2 regions of the Micromonospora humidisoli genome follow, and region 2 is predicted to be linked to the other one. Evidence: riboswitches for the same ligand, from Rfam matches in the RefSeq annotation. Region 2 holds a riboswitch; the other holds the start of a gene.

Region 1 (5,808 bases), on a different contig from region 2:
GCGCGGTGACGGCGGTCAGCACGCTGGTCCCGTACGCGCCGAGGGCGGCGAACACCTTCAGGTCGGCCTGGATGCCGGCACCACCCCCGGAGTCGGAGCCGGCGATGGTGAGCACTGTCGTCGGTGTCATGTCGTCTCCTCGGGCCGCGCCCCGCCGACCGGGATACGGTCCGTCGTCCGGCGGGTCGACGGGAAGGCGCTGGTGAGGGTGGCGGCGACCTCGGCCGGGTCGGCGGCCCGCATGATCGCGCCGAGCACCGCCACCCCGACCGCGCCCGCCTCGGCACAGGCCGTCACCTGCTGCGGGGTCTCGATGCCACCCAGGGCGAGGACCGGCACCGGGCTGAGCCGGACCAGCCGGCGCAGCCCGTCCGGGTGCAGGGGTGGGCCGTAGCCGGGTTTGCTGCGGGTGGTCCAGACCGGCGAGAGCGTCACGTAGTGCTCGGTGCTGAGCCGGGCCAACTCCGCAGCGTCGTGACAGGACCGCCCGACGAGCCGCAGGGCAGGCGGCGGGTACGGCCCGGCCGCCGGCAGATGCACCGCCCCACCGGCACCGCCCGGGTCCGGGCCGAGCGGGTCGGAGCCGTCCGAGCCGTCGTCCAGCGGGTCGGGGCCGGCGACGATCAGGGTGCCGTCGACCTGCGTCAGGGCGGCCCGCAGGTCGACGGCGAGCGCGGCCCGGTCGGCGCGGGGCAGGTCCTTCTCCCGCAGCACCACCCACCGCACGCCGCCGTGCACCGCCCCCGCGACCACGTCGACGAGGTCCCCGTGCGCCACCAGCCGGTCGGTCAGCAGCACCACCCCGTGCGGGGTGGCGGGGCGGGTCACAGGTCGGGTCTTCCGTCGTCGGGGGTGGAGGCGAGGGCGTGGAAGCGCCGGGGGATCCGCCCGGCGGTGTACGCGAGCCGCCCGGCCCGTACGCCGTACCGCATGGCGGTGGCCATCGCCGTCGGGTCGGCGGCCCGGGTGACGGCGCTGGCCAGCAGCACCCCGTCGCAGCCCAGTTCCATGGCGAGCGCCGCGTCGGAGGCGGTGCCGATCCCGGCGTCGAGGATCACCGGCACGTCGACGCTCTGCCGGATCAGCCGGATGTGGTGCGGGTTGGTGATGCCCAGTCCGGAACCGATCGGCGCACCCGCCGGCATCACCGCCGCGCAGCCGACGTCGGCCAGCCGGCGGGCCAGCACCGGGTCGTCGGAGGTGTACGGCAGCACGACGAACCCGTCGGCGATGAGTTCCTCGGCGGCCCGCAGCAGCTCCACCCCGTCCGGGAGCAGGGTGCGTTCGTCGCCGATCACCTCCAGCTTCACCCAGTCGGTGTCGAACGCCTCCCGGGCCAGCCGGGCGACCTTGACCGCCTCGGCGGCGGTGTAGCAGCCGGCGGTGTTGGGCAGCAGCCGCACCGCGCACCTGTCGAGCAGGTCGAGCAGGCCACCTGCGGTGCCGGGGGCGGTGTCGACCCGACGCAGGGCGAGGGTGACCAGTCCGGTGCCGGAGGCCCGGACCGCCTGTTCCAGCACGTGCAGGTTGGCCGCGCCGCCGGTGCCGAGGATGAGCCGGGAGGGCAAAGTCTGTCCGGCGATGGTGAGGGGCATCCCGGTCACCCGCCCTGGGCGGCGCTGAGCACCTCGACCCGGTCGCCGTCGCGCAGCACGGTCGCCGGCCAGCCGCCCCGGGGGACCACCTCGCCGTTGACCGCGACGGCGATTCCGCGCCGCTGCCCGGTGACCGTGGCGACCAGGTCCGCGACGGTCGTGCCGCCGGCCAGCTCGCGTCCGACACCGTTGACGATCAGTCGCACGTTGTCCTCCTCAGTGGAACCGGTCGGCGGTGAAGGGGGTGAGTAGCGGGTCCGGCCGACCGGTGACGATCAGATCGGTGATCAGGTCGGCGGTGACCGGGGTGAGCACGATGCCGTGCCGGTGGTGGCCGGTGGCGGCGAGCACGCCGGGTCGGTCGGGCAGCGGCCCGAGGATCGGCGCGTTGTCCGGGGTGCCGGGGCGCAGCCCGGCGGTCGCCTCGGTCAGCGCGTACTCGGCGAGTTCGGGGACGAGGTCGACGGCGGCGCGGAGCAGGCGCAGCACCGCCCCGGCGGTCACCTCGGTGTCGGTGCGTTCCTCGACGGTCGCCCCGAGCACCACCTCGCCGTCGTCGCGGGGGACGAGGTAGACCGGCTCGCCGTCGGCGTACCCCCGGATGACGTGCCGGAAGCCGGGCGGGCGGTGGTCGGGCGCGCGTAGCCGCAGCACCTGGCCCTTGACCGGGCGGACCGGCAGCCCGGTCAGCGCGGCGGCGCCGCAGCCGGCGGCGACCACGACGACCGGCGAGTCGAGGTCGGCCAGTCGGGTCACCGCGCCGGGCAGCAGGGTCGCCCCGGCCCGTTCGGCGGCGACCCGCAGCGCGTCGACCAGCCGGCGCGGGTCGACCTGGTGGTCGCCGGGGGCGACCGCGCCGCCGCGCAGCCGGGGGGTCAGCGCCGGTTCGCGTTCCCGCAGCTGCGACGGCCGCAGCGCGCTGATCGGCAGCCCCAACCCCTGCTGGTACGACCAGAGCCGGCGCGCCTCGGCCAGGTCGTCCCCGGTCAGCCCGACGACGAGGGTGCCGTCGGTGCGGTACCCGAACTCCGTTCCGGTGGCTTCGGCCAGCTCGGCGGCGAAGCCCGGCCAGCGGGCGGCGGACTCGGTGAGCAGCCCGGTCAGCTCCCGTTCCCCGAAGTACGCCTCGGCGACGGGGGCGAGCATCCCGGCGGCGACCCGGGACGCGCCGGAGCCGGGGGCCGGGTCGTGCACGGCCACCCGCAGGCCCCGGGTGGCGCAGCGCCAGGCGATCGCCAACCCGACCGGCCCCGCGCCCACGACGGCGACGTCGGGCCGGGTCAGCACGTCAGCGCCGCGATCAGTTCGGCGGTGACCCGGCCGGGGTCGGCGGCGGTGGACAGCGCCCCGACGACCGCCACCCCGTACGCCCCGGCGGCCCGCAGCGCCGGAACCGTGGCGACGGTGATCCCGCCGATGGCGATCACCGGCACGTCGACTGCCGTGACGACGGCGCGGACCCCGGCCGGGCCGATCGGGTCGGGCAGGCCGGTCTTGGTGGCGGTCGGGTGGCACGGGCCGACGCCCAGGTAGCTGGCTCCGGCGGCGACCGCCCGGGCGGCGGCGTCCGGTTCCCGGGCGGTCGCGCCGAGCACGGCGTCGGGGCCGAGGACCCGGCGGGCCGCCGCGACGGGCAGGTCGTCCGCGCCGACGTGGCCGCCGTGGGCGTCCACCGCGAGGGCGACGTGCAGCCGGTCGTTGACCAGGCAGGTCGCCCCGTACGGCACGCAGAGCGCGCGCACCCGTCGGGCCAGGTCGTAGGCCTGCCGGTCGGTGGTGTCGTCGTCGACCCGGACCTGGACGACCAGGTCGGCGCGGGCCACCGGCAGGGCGGCCCGCACGACGGCGAGCGGGTCGCACCCGGGGCGGGTGTCGGTGATCAGATGCAGTCGGCCGAGGGACGGCACGGCAACTCTCCTCCCTGCGCCGGCATTACCCGGATCAGGTTCGACGGTCGGGGGCTCTCAGCCCCCCTCTCAGCCCGGTGCACCGGGCTCCCGTGGGTCACGTGTCTGTGACCGTACGACAGATCCGCTGATCCGCCAAGGGGTGTTAGATTGATCCATGACCATCGATGCGTACGGTTGTGGGCTTGTATCCACATAAGCCGGAAAAGCGAGTCGCCGATACCGAATCGTTACATGCTCATGCCTTGCCGGAAACCAATCCAGCGGCGCTAATTTGTTCAACCGATCGACATTATTCCGGTGCGGAGCCTCGGCGTGGCCCGCACCTGATCGCCACTGGTGCGGACCTCGGCGGGCCCACACCGATCCGACCGGGGACGGTCTGCGGCGAGTCGTCCCCATGCCCCCACCACTGTCCAGCACGGACAAAAGGAGCATGGAGTGTCTCCATCCCGCCATCGCCGCGCACGTCGCGGCCCACTGGGTGCCGGTCTACTGGCCCTCTCCCTACTTGCCGGCGGCCTGATCGGCGGCACCGCCGCCCAGGCCGCTCCCGCCGCGGCGGCCCTGCCACAGGCCGCACCGGCACCGGCGGCAGCCGCCGCCGAACCCTTCTCGGTCCTGGTCTTCTCCAAGACCGCCGGATTCCGGCACGACGCCATCCCGGCCGGCATCGCCGCGATCCAGAAGCTCGGCACCGAGAACGGCTTCACCGTCGACACCACCGAGGACGGAGCCGCCTTCAACGACACCAACCTGGCCAAGTACCAGGCGGTGATCTGGCTCTCCACCACCGGTGACGTGCTCGACGCCACCCAGCAGGCCGCGTTCGAGCGCTACATCAAGGCCGGCGGCGGCTACGCGGGCGTGCACGCCGCCTCCGACACCGAGTACGACTGGGCCTGGTACGGCAACCTGGTCGGCGCGTACTTCTCCGGCCACCCGGCCAACCAGCAGGCCACCGTCAAGGTCGAGGACCCCGCGCACCCGTCGACCGCCGACCTGCCGGACCGCTGGTCCCGGTTCGACGAGTGGTACAACTTCCGCACCAACCCGCGCTCCAAGGTGCACGTGCTGGCCAGCCTGGACGAGAAGTCCTACAGCCCGGGTGCCGGCGCGATGGGTGCCGACCACCCCACCGCCTGGTGCCAGGACTACGACGGCGGTCGCTCCTGGTACACCGGCGGCGGCCACACCCAGGCGTCGTACACCGAGCCGGAGTTCCTCAGCCACCTGCTCGGCGGCATCCGCACCGCGGCCGGGGTCGAGAACGCCGACTGCGGCGCCACCAAGACCGCGAACTTCGAGAAGGTCACCCTCGACAGCAACACCAACAACCCGATGGAGCTGGACATCGCTCCCGACGGCCGGGTGTTCTACGCCGAGCGCGACGGCCGGGTGCAGATCGTGAAGCCGGACACCGGCAACACGGTCACCGCGACCCGGCTGGACGTGTTCACCGGCAACGAGGACGGCCTGCTCGGGTTACGCCTCGACCCGGACTTCACCACCAACAAGTGGATCTACCTGTACTACGCACCGGCCGGTGGCGCCCCGCGCAACTACCTGTCCCGGTTCACCGTCAACGGTGACACCATCGACAAGGCCACCGAGAAGGTCGTGCTCCAGGTCGACACCCAGCGCAACACCTGCTGCCACGCCGGCGGCAGCATGACCTTCGACTCGCAGGGCAACCTCTACCTGGCCACCGGCGACAACACCAACCCGTTCGAGTCCAGCGCCTTCACCCCGATCGACGAGCGGGCCGGCCGGCAGGACTACGACGCGCAGCGCAGCGCCGGCAACACCAACGACCTGCGCGGCAAGGTGATCCGGATCCACCCGGAGGACGACGGCACCTACACCGTCCCGGCGGGCAACCTGTTCGCCCCGGGCACCGCGAAGACCCGTCCCGAGATCTTCGGCATGGGCTTCCGTAACCCGTTCCGGATCGGCGTCGACCAGAAGACCGACACCCTCTACGTCGCCGACTACGGGCCGGACGCCTCCGCGGCCAACCCGAACCGGGGCCCCGAGGGTCTGGTGGAGTGGAACATCGTCGCCACGGCCGGCAACTACGGCTGGCCGTACTGCACCGGCAACAACAAGGCGTACAACGACTACACCTTCCCGTCCGGGCCGAGCGGGGCGAAGTTCGACTGCGCCGCGCCGGTCAACGACTCGCCCAACAACACCGGCCTGACCAACCTGCCGCCGGCCATCGCGGCGACGGTGGACTACGGCTACGCCGGCGACCCGCGCTTCCCCGAGATCGGCGGCGGCGGCGCCCCGATGGGCGGCCCGGT
Region 2 (5,808 bases):
TCACCCTCGGCACCACCTCGTCGCGGACGGCGCTGACCGCGTACGGGTGGCTGACCGGGGAGCAGCTCGGCACCGAACACACCCAGCTCGGTTACGGCGGGGGCTGCCTGGTCGCCACCGCCGACGGCTGCGTCAGCGTGGCCAGCCAGTTCCTCCGCACCGGGTACGCGGCGAACAGCCCGGCCTGGGACTTCAGCCGCTACCAGGCCGACGCCGTGGTGATCAACCTGGGCACCAACGACCGCAGCCACGGGGTGAGCGGCGCGGACTTCCAGAATCAGTACGCCACGTTCATCCGTACCGTGCGGGGCAAGTACCCGCGCGCGGCGATCTTCGCGCTGCGCACCTTCAGCGGCCGGTACGCCGCGGAGACCGCCGCCGCCGTCAGCACGGTCACCGGGGGCGGCGACCGCAACGTGTTCTACGTGGACACCACCGGCTGGCTGCCGGCCGACGGGCTCAGCGACTCGGTGCACCCGAACGACGCCGGGCACCGGGCGATCACGGCCCGGCTCGCCCCGGTCATCGCGGCGAAGCTGTCCACCACGCCGACGCCCACCCCCACCACCGCACCGCCCACCACGCCGCCGGTGACCACCGCGCCCCCGACCACCACCGCGCCGCCGGTGACCACGCCGCCGGCCGGCGGGACCGGCTGCGCCGTCGGGTACGCGGTCACCGGGCAGTGGCAGGGTGGCTTCCAGGGCGAGGTGACGATCCGCAACACCGGCACCGCCCCGGTCGACGGCTGGACCCTCCAGTGGAGCTTCGCCGACGGCCAGCGGATCAGCCAGGCGTGGAATGCGGGCTACACGCAGAGCGGCGGCACCGTCCGCGCGACCAACGTCGCCTGGAACGGCACGATCGCGGCCGGCGCGACGACGAGCTTCGGTTTCCTGGCCGACGTCACCGGCACGAACAACCGCCCCGCCGGCTTCACCCTCAACGGCACCGCCTGCACGTTGTCCTGACCCCGGTCGGGCGGCCCCGGTCCGGGGCCGCCCGACCGCACACCGTCAGCGCAGGTAGGCCGCGAGGCCGAGCTGCTGGTTACGCAGGGCGGTGGCGACCACACCGGCGATCTGCCGGGCCCCGGCCGTCTCGAAGTGGGTGTGGTCGGCGCAGAAGAACGCGCCCACCGCGCCCGAGTTGTAGTCGCCGTTGTTCGGGCAGAGCTTCAGCGTGTTGTAGAGCGTGTAGCTCAGCTTGTGCAGGTCGATGACGGGCACGTTGTTGGCCCGGCCCGCGTCGAAGGTCTCGGTGAGGAAGCCCCGGTTGCCCACGGCGGTGCTGCCCGAGCAGGTGATCGCCGCGGCCGGGGTGAGGAAGATCGGGTACGCGCCGCGCTGCTGGGCCGCGCGGGCCATCACGCCGAGCAGTTCCTTGTAGCGGGCCGAGCCGACGTGCCGGTTGCAGGTGGTGCTGCCGTCGTTGATGCCGAACTGGATGAACAGGTAGTCACCGGCCTTCATCCCACCGTTGGCGTTGAGCATCGCCTGCCAGCGGGTCGAGTACGTCTGCGGGTTGACCACGCACTCGCCCGCCGAGTTCATCGTGGTGGTGACGTTCGGGTCGTACAGCCAGGTCTGGATGCTGCGCCCGCCGACCGCGCTGTTGACCACGGTGGCGTTGCCGTTGAGGTACTGGCCGAACTGGTTGCCCCAGCCCACCGGGCAGGCCCCGCTGGACGACGGGTTGGCGACGGTGGAGTCACCGGCCAGCCACACGGTGACCGGCGGCTGCGTCGAGGGCGTCGGGCTGGGGGTGCGGGTCGGGGTGGGGGTCGTGGTCGGGGTGGGCGTCGGGGTCGGCGGGGTGGACGGTGGCGGGCAGGGCGTGACGGTCGGGGTCGCGCCGGTGCAGGAGACCCCGTTGAGCGCGAACGCGGTGGGCACCGGGTTGGCGGTGGTCCACGCGCCGTTGAAACCGAAGCTGACGGCGGCCCCGGTCCCGATGGTGCCGTTGTAGCCGACGTCCGTGGCGCTGACCGCCGTCCCGTTCTGGGTGACGGTGGCGTTCCACGCCTGGCTGACCCGTTGTCCGCTGGCGAACGCCCAGGTGAGCGTCCAGCCGGTGACCGGGTCGCCGAGGTTGGTGATGGTCACGTCCGCGCCGAAGCCGCCCTGCCACTCGCTGGTGACCTTGTAGTCGACCCGGCAGCCGGTGGCCGCCGCGGTGGCGTTCCCGGCCGCGACCGCCACCCCGCCGGCGAGGACCGCCAGGGTGATCGCGCCCAGTCCGGCGAGACGTCGCCGTGCTGCTCTCATGATCTGCTCCTAGTCGCCGGTGCCGGGCCGGCGTCGCCCGCCCCCATCTGGACGGCCGCCCGAGCCCCGCGACGATGGCCGCACCCGGGACGGGAGGAGGCAAAAATCGATGTTACTCGATATTAATCTGCTCTCCCACCTTCGCCCGGTCGGGCCGACACGCCGGGCGACGCCGCACCGGGCCGCGGGTGGTCGCGCTCGGTCGTCGGGCACCGCAACCGGCTCGTCTAGGGTGGTGCGGTGCTCTACTTCCTGATCGTCATCGCCGTGCTGCTGCTGGCGTACGCCGGCGTGCTGGTCAGCTTCGTCCGGCGCGGACGCAAGATCCCGCCGCAGGCGTACCTGGTGCTGGCGCTGCTCAACGGGCTCATCCTGGCCGCCGTGCTGGCCTGGGCCATCGCCCGCTGACCCGCGGGCCCCGACCGGCGGACGGGCCGGGGGCCCGCCCCGGCCACCGTCGGCCCGGACGGGCCCCCGGCCCACCGCATCCACCACCCACGGGTGGGATCAGTCCCCGTTGAGCACCACCGGGTCGTCATCGTCGTCGTCGATGTCGTCGTCACCCCAGTTGCGCCTGGCGAACGGCAGGATCACCCAGAAGGTCAGGAACCACAGGCCGGTGATCACCGTGAGCACCACGGCGATGCCGGTGTCGAGCACGAAGTCGGCGATCAGCAGGACCGCGCTCACCATCGCGACCAGCATGAAGGCCAGCCCGCCGGAGGCCATCCGGTGGGCGAAGCGGACCAGTTCCGGCTTGCGGCCCTGGCGGAACAGCGCCCGGTGGAAGGCGACCGGCGAGATGATCATCGCGGTGGCCGCGGCGGCGGACAGCAGGGCCAGGATGTAGACGTCCCGCTGGAACTCGCTGGTCCGGGTGAACCCGTTACTGAACGGCAGGGTCAGCAGGAAGGCGAAGAGGATCTGCACGCCGGTCTGGGCGACCCGCAGCTCCTGGAGCAGATCGGCGAAGTTGCGTTGCCATCGCTGCTTCTCGGATTCCTTCGACACGCGCTACCTCCGGTTGAGACGGTACGACCGACGGGGGCACCCCCCGTCGGCAGCAACGCCTGTGCCCGATCCACGATCGCCCGAAACCGATTCACGAACCCCGATCGGCCCGCGTCGGCCGCGTCCTCAGGCCGAGCCGTGCACCCGGGCCAGGATCACCTCGGCCAGCGGGCCCGGCGCCTCGTCGGGAATCCAGTGGGTCACCCCGCCCAGCACCACGAACCGGTAGTCCCCCGACACGTGCCGGGCGCACGCCTGCGCGGCGGCCCGCCCGATCGCCACGTCCCGGTCGCTCCACACGTAGCTGGTCGGCACGCCCACCGGACCGACCGCCTTCAGGTCCCGCCCCGACATCGCCCGGTACCAGTTCAACGCGCCGGTCAACGCGCCGGGCGTCCGCAGCGGCCCGGCGTACCCGGCCACCCGGGCCGGGTCGCCGACGCCGGACAGCAGCCGGCGCAGCACTACCCCCCGCCCGGCCAGCAGCACCCGCTCCGCCAGGCCCGCCCGGCGGAACAACGCCATGTACGCCGAGCGCGCCCGCTGCCGGCGGTCGGTGGCCAGCGCGTACCCGAAGGCGGCCGGGTGCGGCACCGAGACCGCGGTGAGGGTACGCACCCGCTGCGGATGCCGCGCCGCCAACGCCCAGGCGACGACCGCGCCCCAGTCGTGCCCCACCACGTGCGCGGTGTCGACGCCCAGCGCGTCCAGCACCGCCACGGCGTCGGCGACCAGCTCCGGCAGCCGGTAGTCGGCCACCTCGGCGGGACGGGCCCCGGGCGAGTAACCCCGCTGGTCGGGTGCGTACGTGCGCAGCCCGGCGGCGTGCAGGGCGGGCGTCACCGCGTCCCACTCCCCACCGTGCTGGGGGAAGCCGTGCAGCAGCAGCACCGCCTCGCCACCCTCGGGGCCACCGGCCCGTACGTCGAACGTCAGGCCGCGCGCGCTCACCTGCATGATCGGCAGCCTACCCAGTGGCCCGGGCCCCCGCCCGGGCGTGCAATGCCGGGAACCATGACCTGCTGGGCCGTTGCCGCAGGTCGGTGCTAGCGTCTGCCGAGACAACTTCACATCCGACAGGGGAGCGCACAGCGCTGAGAGTGCGGGCACCGCCCGCAGACCCTCGAACCTGATCTGGGTAATGCCAGCGCAGGGAGTTCGGTCGACCTCCAGCCGCGCCGCCGTCCGGCTGCCGCCGGGCGCGGCGTGCGTCTTCTCCTGGTTCGATCGCTGGACTGGGAGCACCGACATGCAGCACACCACCACCAACCGGTGGCGCACCATCGACATCGTGGTCGCCGCCGTGATCGCCGTCGCCTTCGGCGTCATCTTCTGGGCCTGGGGGCTGGTCTGGAAGGCCGCCGACCCGGCGTTCGCCGCCGCACCGGCCAGCCAGGCCGTGATGTACGGCGTCTGGCTCGTCCCGGCCGTCCTCGGCGGCCTGGTCATCCGCAAGCCGGGGGCGGCCCTGTTCTGCGAGGCCGTCGCCGCCACCGTCTCCGCGCTGCTCGGCGCGGAGTGGGGCGGCATCACCATCGTGCAGGGCCTGATCCAGGGTCTCGGCGCGGAGTTGGCCTTCGCCGCGTTCCGCTACCGGGCGTACCGGCTGCCGGTGGCGGTGCTCGCCGGGGCGATGACCGGGCTGAGCGCCGCCCTGTTCGACTTCTTCGTCTGGAACTCCGAGTACGCCCTGGCCAGCTACCGCCTACCGTACGCGGCGCTGACCGTGCTCAGCGCCGCCGTCGTCGCCGGGGTCGGCGGCTGGTACCTGACCCGGGCGCTGGCCGAGACCGGGGTGCTCGACAGGTTCCCCGCCGCCCGCGACCGCACGCTCGTCTGACCCTGCCGTGACGAGCGGGGAGGGGTCGCCGGCGTGACCGGGGTGCGGCTGGTCGGCTTCGGCTGGCGGCACGCCGGGCGGCGGGCTTGGGCGGTACGCGGGGTCGACCTGCGCATCGACCACGGGGAACGGGTGCTGCTGCTGGGGCCGTCCGGGGCGGGCAAGAGCACCCTGCTGGCCGCGCTGGCCGGGCTGCTGCCGGCGGACTCCGGCGAGCAGGAGGGCACCGTCGAGATCGACGGCCTCGACCCGGCCAAGGCCCGCGAACGGGTCGGCACCGTCTTCCAGGACCCGCAGTCCCAGCTGGTGATGGCCCGCTGCGGCGACGACGTCGCGTTCGGGCTGGAGAACCGGGGGGTGCCCGGCGACGAGATCTGGCCCCGGGTGGACGAGGCGCTGCGCCGGGTCGGTTTCCCGTACCACCGGGACCGGCCCACCGCGGCGCTGTCCGGCGGCGAGCAGCAGCGGCTCGCCCTGGCCGGGGTGCTGGCGCTGCGGCCGGGGCTGCTGCTGCTCGACGAGCCGACCGCCAACCTCGACCCGGCCGGGGCCGAGCTGGTGCGCGGTGCGGTGGCCGGCGCGGTGGACCACGACACCACACTGGTCCTGGTCGAACACCGGGTCGCCGACGCCCTGCCCCTGGTCGACCGGGTGGTGGTGCTGACCCCCGGCGGCGGGGTCCGGGCCGAC

Evidence for each region. A riboswitch is a leader RNA that binds a small molecule or an ion and turns the genes downstream of it on or off. The one in region 2 is predicted to bind thiamine pyrophosphate.
Region 1: another riboswitch for thiamine pyrophosphate. It lies ahead of thiE (thiamine phosphate synthase); the one in region 2 lies ahead of JQN84_RS18400 (ECF transporter S component).

The regions. Positions count from the first base shown of each region.
Region 1 is NZ_JAFEUO010000002.1:531,307-537,114, reverse strand. Features, by position in the region: gene thiD (bifunctional hydroxymethylpyrimidine kinase/phosphomethylpyrimidine kinase) at 1-130, opposite strand, end outside; gene JQN84_RS07920 (thiamine phosphate synthase) at 127-828, opposite strand; gene JQN84_RS07915 (thiazole synthase) at 825-1,595, opposite strand; gene thiS (sulfur carrier protein ThiS) at 1,601-1,801, opposite strand; gene thiO (glycine oxidase ThiO) at 1,812-2,882, opposite strand; gene thiE (thiamine phosphate synthase) at 2,876-3,502, opposite strand; TPP riboswitch at 3,497-3,606, opposite strand; gene JQN84_RS07895 (ThuA domain-containing protein) at 3,944-5,808, shown strand, end outside.
Region 2 is NZ_JAFEUO010000004.1:803,607-809,414, forward strand. Features, by position in the region: gene JQN84_RS18375 (cellulose binding domain-containing protein) at 1-971, shown strand, start outside; gene JQN84_RS18380 (cellulose binding domain-containing protein) at 1,017-2,267, opposite strand; gene JQN84_RS18385 (hypothetical protein) at 2,508-2,675, shown strand; gene JQN84_RS18390 (DUF6328 family protein) at 2,775-3,278, opposite strand; gene JQN84_RS18395 (alpha/beta fold hydrolase) at 3,405-4,235, opposite strand; TPP riboswitch at 4,347-4,452, shown strand; gene JQN84_RS18400 (ECF transporter S component) at 4,528-5,118, shown strand; gene JQN84_RS18405 (ABC transporter ATP-binding protein) at 5,152-5,808, shown strand, end outside.